2 regions of the Bacillus paranthracis genome follow, and region 1 is predicted to be linked to the other one. Evidence: a T-box and tRNA genes for the amino acid it is inferred to sense, from the RefSeq annotation. Region 1 holds a T-box; the other holds one or more tRNA genes.
What was found. The T-box of region 1 lies ahead of trpS (tryptophan--tRNA ligase). A T-box ahead of a tRNA ligase gene usually reads a tRNA of that ligase, here a tRNA-Trp.

Region 1 (4,394 bases):
CATTTTTACGAATGGCGGAAAGATGATACGATTGAGCTATTAGATCAAGTGCCATTATTAAAAGTAGATTCCACATTATATCATTACATCGAGAACGAATTGTTAGAGCTTCCGCAAAAAATGTTGGAAGACGTACATCATAAGGCTTATATTCGTAAAAATCATGAACGTTTGCAGCAAGAGTATTGCTTTGTAGTTACAGATGGAAAAGGAATTATTGCAATTGATACAATTGGTTACAACGTGCCAATTCGAAAGAGCAGACTTATACCGCGCCAAGAGCAGATGGTATATGAGATGGTAGAAAACGTACAAGCAGAAAAGTATGAGTTCCAAGTAGAAGAAATGGAAAAAGAACATCATATTTTATCACCATCACCTTTCATTATGAATGGCTTAACTCGTAAAGAAAGGCAGCTTAAACAATTACTATTTATGGCGTTAGATCAATTACATACAACGAAAAACACAGCAGAAATTCGCTATTGGTTCACAGAGTGGGATCCATCAGCATACGGAATGGTTCAACATATGGAATTTGAAGATATTTGGGCTAAGCTGTATGAGGAAGCGAAAACAGGTTGGTCTGAGAAGCACGAACAATTATGCGAGCGTCTCGTAAAAGGACAGCCATTTTTTGAAAAGTTATGGGAAATGGAAAACGAGCAAAAGGTAAATTAAAAAACCGCCGATTGGCGGTTTTTTTAATTTGTTGTAGTCTTGCTCCAGCGGCAAGCTCTTCGTGTCTAAGAACCTTCCGCATAAGAAGGCAAAAAGCGCCTTTTATGCGAAAGAACCTTAGCCAGTCAGAGCTGAACGAGCCGCCTCCGCTTTATAAATTACCTACGTTTTCTGCTTAGTCCCATTGCGTTTTCTACTTTGCGTAGTTGTTTGAATGCGACGCGGTTTGCTTTTTCGGCACCTTTGTCTAGAATTTCGTCTAGTTCTGGTGAGTTGATTAGTTCGTTATATTTGTCTTGGATTGGACGAATTGCTTCTACGACTACTTGCGCTAAGTCGCCTTTGAAGTCGCCGTATCCTTTTCCTTCGTACATTGCTTCAATTTCTTCAACTGTTTTTCCAGAGAATGAAGAGTAAATTGTTAATAAGTTAGAGATGCCAGGTTTGTTTTCTTTATCAAATTTCACGATACCTTCAGAGTCAGTTACAGCACTCTTAATTTTCTTTTCAATTGTTTTTGGTTCATCAAGCATGCTGATCATTGATTTTGGATTCGGATCAGATTTACTCATTTTTTTCGTAGGCTCTGTTAGTGACATAACGCGAGCTCCTACTTTTGGAATGCGAATTTCAGGAATTGTGAATACTTCACGGAAGCGTTTGTTGAAACGCTCTGCTAGGTCACGTGTTAATTCCATATGTTGCTTTTGGTCATCACCAACAGGCACGATTTCAGTGTTGTAAAGTAAAATATCAGCAGCCATTAATGGTGGATACGTTAGTAATCCAGCTGGTACTGAATCTCTACCTGACGCTTTATCTTTATATTGCGTCATACGCTCTAATTCTCCAACGTAAGCAACTGATTGCATAATCCATCCTAGTTGAGCGTGTGCCGGTACTTCTGATTGTACAAATAACGTAGCTTTTTCAGGATCGATACCGCATGCTACATAAAGTGCAGCAAGACTGCGGATGTTTTTACGAAGCCCGACGGGATCTTGAGGCACTGTAATCGCATGTTGATTTACAATACAGAAATAACAGTCGTGTTCGTTTTGAAGCTCTGTAAATTGCTTCATAGCCCCTAAATAGTTTCCAAGTGTAATCGTTCCACTCGGCTGAATACCAGAAAAGATAACTGACATAAGTAATTCCTCCTAAATTTGAATGCGTGATAGGGAAGAGAAGGCAAACAAAAAAGCCCATTCATCCCAAAAAACTATAGGGACGAATGGACCGCGGTACCACCCTAATTATTTCACTACTGTGAAATCTCTCTAATCCATAATAACGTTTGGATATAACGCCAAAGCCTACTACTTTCGGTTCGGTTTGGAGCTCAAAAGCCCATTCCATACTGTACAATTACTTGTTCACACCAGCCACAAGCTCTCTGAAATTGCCTCAATATGTACTCTTCTTTATCATCGCATACATATAAATTTATTTATTGTTACTTGAGCTCTTTAAATATGAAAGAACTAAAGTTTTATAACAAAATGTTTTGCAGATTATTATATCATATGGGATAGTGTTTGCAAACTACATCAAAATAGTAAAGCTAATGAAGGTCGAGAACAACCCAAGAACGATACCGGTAATGCAAATTGGATACGTCCATTTGAATGAATATGTTTTATAAATACGTTCTTTCTTATCGACAGGTTCCTCTACTTCTTCAATTAAAGAGTCGATTTTTTTGTTCGTACCAAATACTCTTTGGAAGGCGTAAATTGTTACATTAAAAAATCCATTTTGAAATATGAATAAAAAACCGCCTATAAGAATAAAAAATAGTGCGATATAGAACGAGATGTTGACAAAATTCAACAAAAACTGCGATGAAACAAGGAATGCGCCAATACTAGAAGCAATTATCGCTATGAAAATTAGTATACAAGTATGAAAAAAAACTTTATTCAAAATGTTCCCCTCCGTCAAAATGTTACTAGAATTATTATACTATAAAAGCTATAATATGTACTAGAATTAATTTTTTGAAAATTATACGCAATTAAAGGTCTGATTGCAAGATGATGGTAGCAATGTTAACGTATCCCTTTACAAAAAAATAAAAATATAAACATTTTATTAAAAATTTTAACAAAAAAACAAAAAACTATATTCACAATCGTCATATTATATGTATAATGAAAATTGTAGAAACTTGGAGATTATTCTTTCAATTCTACTTTTTTACAAGTGAGGGTACAGGAAGTGCAATTAGGGGAGGCAACACAACATGAAGAAAAAGATACCGTTATTACTTGCATCGACGTTGACTGTCAGTATGTTAGGAGCTTGTAGTTACCAAAAAGAGGATAATAAAGCAGGCGCGAAAGAAAAATCCTCAAACAAGCAAGTGTTAAATCTAACTGAGACAGCTGAAATCCCAACTATGGATACGACGTTATCAACAGATGCAACATCTTCTAACATCATGAATAACACAATGGAAGGGTTATATCGTCTGGGGAAAGATGATAAACTTGTTCCGGGTGTCGCTAAATCTTATGAGAAATCAGAGGATGGCAAAAAGTATGTGTTTAAGTTACGTGAAGATGCGAAATGGTCTAATGGTGAACCTGTAACAGCGAAGGACTTCGTTTATTCTTGGCGAAGAGCTGTAGATTCAAACACGGGTGCCAAGTTTGCTTACATACTATTTGATGTTAAAAATGCGGAGAAAGTTAACAAAAAAGAGTTACCAGTTGAAGAACTTGGTGTAAAGGCAATTGATGATCATACACTTGAAGTGGAATTAGATAACCCTGTTCCTTATTTTGTAAGTTTAACAGTCTATCCAACATTGTATCCTTTGAATGAGAAGTTTGTAACAGAACAAGGAGCAAAATTTGGATTAGAATCCAATACGACACTTTATAATGGTCCATTCGTATTAAATGAATGGAAGCACGAACAAAGTTTCCAACTTAAGAAGAATCCAACGTATTGGGAAAATAAAGAAGTAAAACTTGAGGAAATAAACTTCAATATTGTTAAGGATCGTTCAACTGCTATAAATCTATATGAAACGAAAGCAATTGATCGTGTAGTCTTAACATCAGAGTTTGTAGATAAATACAAATCAGATGCTGACTTTAAAACGATTAAGAGACCATCTACACAATTTATTCGCTTAAATGAAAAGAATAAATTTTTAGCAAATAAAAATATCCGAAAAGCAATTGCAATGTCCTTTGAACGTGAAAACATCGGAAAAGTGATCTTAAACGATGGTTCAGAGGGTATATATGGTTTTGTTCCGAAAGGCTTAGCAAAAGGTCCGAATGGAAAAGACTTCCGTGAAGAAAACGGAAAGCTTATAAAAGAGGATATGAAAGAAGCACAAAAATACTGGGAAGCTGGTAAAAAAGAACTTGGTGTAGACAAAGTAGAGTTAGAGCTATTAAACTTTGATACTGATGATGCTAAAAAAATCGGAGAGTATTTAAAAGGTCAATTTGAAAAGAACTTACCAGGTTTAACAGTTCCAACAAAAATGCAGCCATTTGCACAAAAATTAAAACTTGAAGCAAGTGGAGATTATGCAATGTCATATGCGGGATGGAGTCCAGATTATATGGATCCAATGTCATTCCTTGAAATGTATACGACAGGTAATGCGCAAAACAAAGTACATTACGCAAACCCAGCGTATGATGATTTAATTAAAAAAGCAAAAACAGAAGTTGATGTACAAGCTCGTT
Region 2 (4,394 bases), 440 kb from region 1:
GAGACAGTGTCAGGTGGGCAGTTTGACTGGGGCGGTCGCCTCCTAAAGTGTAACGGAGGCGCCCAAAGGTTCCCTCAGAATGGTTGGAAATCATTCGTAGAGTGCAAAGGCATAAGGGAGCTTGACTGCGAGACCTACAAGTCGAGCAGGGACGAAAGTCGGGCTTAGTGATCCGGTGGTTCCGCATGGAAGGGCCATCGCTCAACGGATAAAAGCTACCCCGGGGATAACAGGCTTATCTCCCCCAAGAGTCCACATCGACGGGGAGGTTTGGCACCTCGATGTCGGCTCATCGCATCCTGGGGCTGTAGTCGGTCCCAAGGGTTGGGCTGTTCGCCCATTAAAGCGGTACGCGAGCTGGGTTCAGAACGTCGTGAGACAGTTCGGTCCCTATCCGTCGTGGGCGTAGGAAATTTGAGAGGAGCTGTCCTTAGTACGAGAGGACCGGGATGGACGCACCGCTGGTGTACCAGTTGTTCTGCCAAGGGCATAGCTGGGTAGCTATGTGCGGAAGGGATAAGTGCTGAAAGCATCTAAGCATGAAGCCCCCCTCAAGATGAGATTTCCCATAGCGTAAGCTAGTAAGATCCCTGAAAGATGATCAGGTTGATAGGTTCGAGGTGGAAGCATGGTGACATGTGGAGCTGACGAATACTAATAGATCGAGGACTTAACCATATAATATGAAGCAATGTTATCTAGTTTTGAAAGAATATAAAAAACTTGTTGACTTTTAAAGTTAAATAAGTTATAATGATTCTTGTCTTAAATGAATAGAGTCTGGTAATGATGGCAGAGAGGTCACACCCGTTCCCATACCGAACACGGAAGTTAAGCTCTCTAGCGCCGATGGTAGTTGGGACCTTGTCCCTGTGAGAGTAGGACGTTGCCAGGCAAAATGGAGGATTAGCTCAGCTGGGAGAGCACCTGCCTTACAAGCAGGGGGTCGGCGGTTCGATCCCGTCATCCTCCACCATATATGTCGGAGGGGTAGCGAAGTGGCTAAACGCGGCGGACTGTAAATCCGCTCCTTCGGGTTCGGCAGTTCGAATCTGCCCCCCTCCACCATTCTTAATTAATGGGCTATAGCCAAGCGGTAAGGCAACGGACTTTGACTCCGTCATGCGCTGGTTCGAATCCAGCTAGCCCAGCCATTAAGAGCCATTAGCTCAGTTGGTAGAGCATCTGACTTTTAATCAGAGGGTCGAAGGTTCGAGTCCTTCATGGCTCACCATTTTAACAAAATATGCGGGTGTGGCGGAATTGGCAGACGCACTAGACTTAGGATCTAGCGCCTTTGGCGTGGGGGTTCGACTCCCTTCACCCGCACTTTTAATAAAATAACTCATACATGTCTTGCGGAAGTAGTTCAGTGGTAGAATACAACCTTGCCAAGGTTGGGGTCGCGGGTTCGAATCCCGTCTTCCGCTCCAATTTTCAATATGACATGCCGGGGTGGCGGAACAGGCAGACGCACAGGACTTAAAATCCTGCGGTGGGTGACCACCGTGCGGGTTCGACCCCCGCCCTCGGCACCATATGCGCCCGTAGCTCAATTGGATAGAGCGTTTGACTACGGATCAAGAGGTTAGGGGTTCGACTCCTCTCGGGCGCGCTTTTAATAACGGGAAGTGGCTCAGCTTGGTAGAGCACCTGGTTTGGGACCAGGGGGTCGCAGGTTCAAATCCTGTCTTCCCGATATTCCCAAAAACATGGGGCCTTAGCTCAGCTGGGAGAGCGCCTGCCTTGCACGCAGGAGGTCAGCGGTTCGATCCCGCTAGGCTCCACTTTATTTATTATATGTCTCGGAGGTATACCCAAGTTCGGCTGAAGGGATCGGTCTTGAAAACCGACAGGCGGTGAGAATCGCGCGGGGGTTCGAATCCCTCTACCTCCTCCATTTTCTTTTAAAATGGTTTAGACATAAATAATAAAATATTTTTTCCTTCATGGAGGTATACCCAAGTTCGGCTGAAGGGATCGGTCTTGAAAACCGACAGGCGGCGAGAGTCGCGCGGGGGTTCGAATCCCTCTACCTCCTCCATTTTTTATAAAGTAAATATTTTATCATCGCGGGGTGGAGCAGCACGGTAGCTCGTCGGGCTCATAACCCGAAGGTCGCAGGTTCAAATCCTGTCCCCGCAACCAAATGGTCCCGTGGTGTAGTGGTTAACATGCCTGCCTGTCACGCAGGAGATCGCCGGTTCGACCCCGGTCGGGACCGCCATTTATGTTTGGCTCGGTAGCTCAGTCGGTAGAGCAGAGGACTGAAAATCCTCGTGTCGGCGGTTCGATTCCGTCCCGAGCCACCATTTTTTTATGCCGACTTAGCTCAATTGGTAGAGCAACTGACTTGTAATCAGTAGGTTGGGGGTTCAAGTCCTCTAGTCGGCATCCTTTAGGGGCATAGTTTAAAGGTAGAACTGAGGTCTCCAAAACCTCCAGTGTGGGTTCGATTCCTACTGCCCCTGTAAAGTATATGGGCCTATAGCTCAGCTGGTTAGAGCGCACGCCTGATAAGCGTGAGGTCGATGGTTCGAGTCCATTTAGGCCCACCATATATTATTCCGCAGTAGCTCAGTGGTAGAGCTATCGGCTGTTAACCGATCGGTCGTAGGTTCGAGTCCTACCTGCGGAGCCATGGCCCGTTGGTCAAGTGGTTAAGACACCGCCCTTTCACGGCGGTAACACGGGTTCGAATCCCGTACGGGTCATAAAAAAAGAGTCAGCATATTGCTGACTCTTTTTTATTGTGCGTTCATTCTCCTTTATCAACTGATTTTCCTGAAATAAATAAAGGGATTTAGGAAAAGCTATGGTATGTATAAAAAGGAGGAGATACAAATGACACGAGTGAGAGACTTGATGAGCACTCATATTGTACAGTGTACACCGTTAGACAATGTATATGAAGCTGCTGTAAAGATGAAAGAAGAATCGATTGGATTGATCCCGGTTGTTGAAAATGAACAAGTTGTTGGTCTTGTTACGGACCGAGATTTAGTTGTTCGAGGGATTGCTGAAAAACATCCTGGATCTAATAAAATTACAAATGTAATGACAAAAAACATTGTTTCAGTTTCTCCAGATGATCCTATTGAAAAGGCTACAGAGTTAATGGCACAGTATCAAATTAGACGATTGCCAGTAGTTGAGAGTGGTCAACTCGTTGGGATGTTAGCACTAGGAGATTTAGCTATAAAAGAATCGGCAGATGATCAAGCGGGATTTGCTTTAAGTGAAATATCAGAGCATACGGAATGAAGTGAGACTTTAATTAGTGTAATACGTTACGTATAAAAATCAGATACATTATTCTAGTATATAGGGTTAAGCTAATATGTTAGCATGATGTATCTGAGCCATTATATAATAAGTATACAGTTAGTAATTTCGACAGTTTATTTAAATTTGTCATTCCTAATTATAAATAAGAGAAAAAATGATATACTGATAGATATAAGTATTATGATTGATTTCGAATATAACAATATTCATTGTTAATGATGTGATAATGGATTAATATTTCCTATGTAGATAAAAGGGAAGGGGAATTATATGAAGGCTGTACAGCGCGATCCAAATTGGAATTTGGTTACAGATACATATATAGAACCAAATAATTTCGCTGAATTATTTTCTTTGCTTGTACCTTGTCATCCAAAAGGTGAAGGGAAAGAACGAACTATATTAGTGTGGAAAGAAAAAGAATTTTATAAAGAAGAAAATTTAGCGGCATTTATCGTATATGGAATGAATAAAGCAAAGAATTTACCGCAATTTCATAAAGACGAAATTCCAACTTTAGTACGTATTCTTCGCTTATGCCAAGAAATTGGTTGGTATGAAGAAGCGAATACTTTTATGGTAACTCAAGGGCTAGCTGAGTTTGTTCATACTTCATTGGAATATGAAACGTGGGATCTTTTGACGCAGGCGGTTGCTTTAAACTATTTAATAATTAAATATCGTATTGGTGAATTAACTGATGGAGATGTAGAAATTTGGGATAGAGTTAAATTTAATGAGAAATGTATAACAGACTGTAAACATTTATTATCCCATAAAGAAGTATTAGAATTTACATTTTTTTATATGTGTAAGAGAGCTAAGTCACTATCAAAAGAGCAATTAAATAGTGATATGATGAGTTTAGCGATGTATTGTAATACTTTTGTTTATGACTTATATACATATGATTTATTACGAAAGTATCGTAAGTGTACAGACTTTCTATCATATTATGGACCTAGTCAAGCGGTGTTAGCTTGCCAAAGGGCTGTACTTTCTCAAATTTCAGATCGATTAGACCCACTCAAGACTACTCATGTAGATGATTATTTATATGTAATGAAAGATATGATGGAGCATATGACGATAGGAATAATGGATCG

Region 2: it has a tRNA-Trp gene. The T-box ahead of trpS (tryptophan--tRNA ligase) is inferred to sense a tRNA for this amino acid. The anticodon was not compared.

What each region holds. Positions count from the first base shown of each region.
Region 1 covers NZ_CP101135.1:1,216,482-1,220,875, forward strand. The annotation lists gene NLJ82_RS06140 (YjbA family protein) at 1-681, shown strand, start outside; gene trpS (tryptophan--tRNA ligase) at 840-1,829, opposite strand; T-box leader at 1,905-2,121, opposite strand; gene NLJ82_RS06150 (DUF3899 domain-containing protein) at 2,227-2,607, opposite strand; gene NLJ82_RS06155 (peptide ABC transporter substrate-binding protein) at 2,927-4,394, shown strand, end outside.
Region 2 covers NZ_CP101135.1:780,438-784,831, forward strand. The annotation lists rRNA gene NLJ82_RS03840 (23S ribosomal RNA) at 1-678, shown strand, start outside; rRNA gene rrf (5S ribosomal RNA) at 780-895, shown strand; tRNA gene NLJ82_RS03850 (tRNA-Val) at 901-976, shown strand; tRNA gene NLJ82_RS03855 (tRNA-Tyr) at 985-1,068, shown strand; tRNA gene NLJ82_RS03860 (tRNA-Gln) at 1,080-1,154, shown strand; tRNA gene NLJ82_RS03865 (tRNA-Lys) at 1,159-1,234, shown strand; tRNA gene NLJ82_RS03870 (tRNA-Leu) at 1,249-1,329, shown strand; tRNA gene NLJ82_RS03875 (tRNA-Gly) at 1,359-1,433, shown strand; tRNA gene NLJ82_RS03880 (tRNA-Leu) at 1,450-1,538, shown strand; tRNA gene NLJ82_RS03885 (tRNA-Arg) at 1,542-1,615, shown strand; tRNA gene NLJ82_RS03890 (tRNA-Pro) at 1,626-1,699, shown strand; tRNA gene NLJ82_RS03895 (tRNA-Ala) at 1,715-1,787, shown strand; tRNA gene NLJ82_RS03900 (tRNA-Ser) at 1,808-1,900, shown strand; tRNA gene NLJ82_RS03905 (tRNA-Ser) at 1,952-2,044, shown strand; tRNA gene NLJ82_RS03910 (tRNA-Met) at 2,072-2,148, shown strand; tRNA gene NLJ82_RS03915 (tRNA-Asp) at 2,152-2,227, shown strand; tRNA gene NLJ82_RS03920 (tRNA-Phe) at 2,237-2,312, shown strand; tRNA gene NLJ82_RS03925 (tRNA-Thr) at 2,322-2,394, shown strand; tRNA gene NLJ82_RS03930 (tRNA-Trp) at 2,401-2,471, shown strand; tRNA gene NLJ82_RS03935 (tRNA-Ile) at 2,482-2,558, shown strand; tRNA gene NLJ82_RS03940 (tRNA-Asn) at 2,567-2,641, shown strand; tRNA gene NLJ82_RS03945 (tRNA-Glu) at 2,643-2,714, shown strand; gene NLJ82_RS03950 (CBS domain-containing protein) at 2,845-3,264, shown strand; gene NLJ82_RS03955 (DUF3965 domain-containing protein) at 3,559-4,394, shown strand, end outside.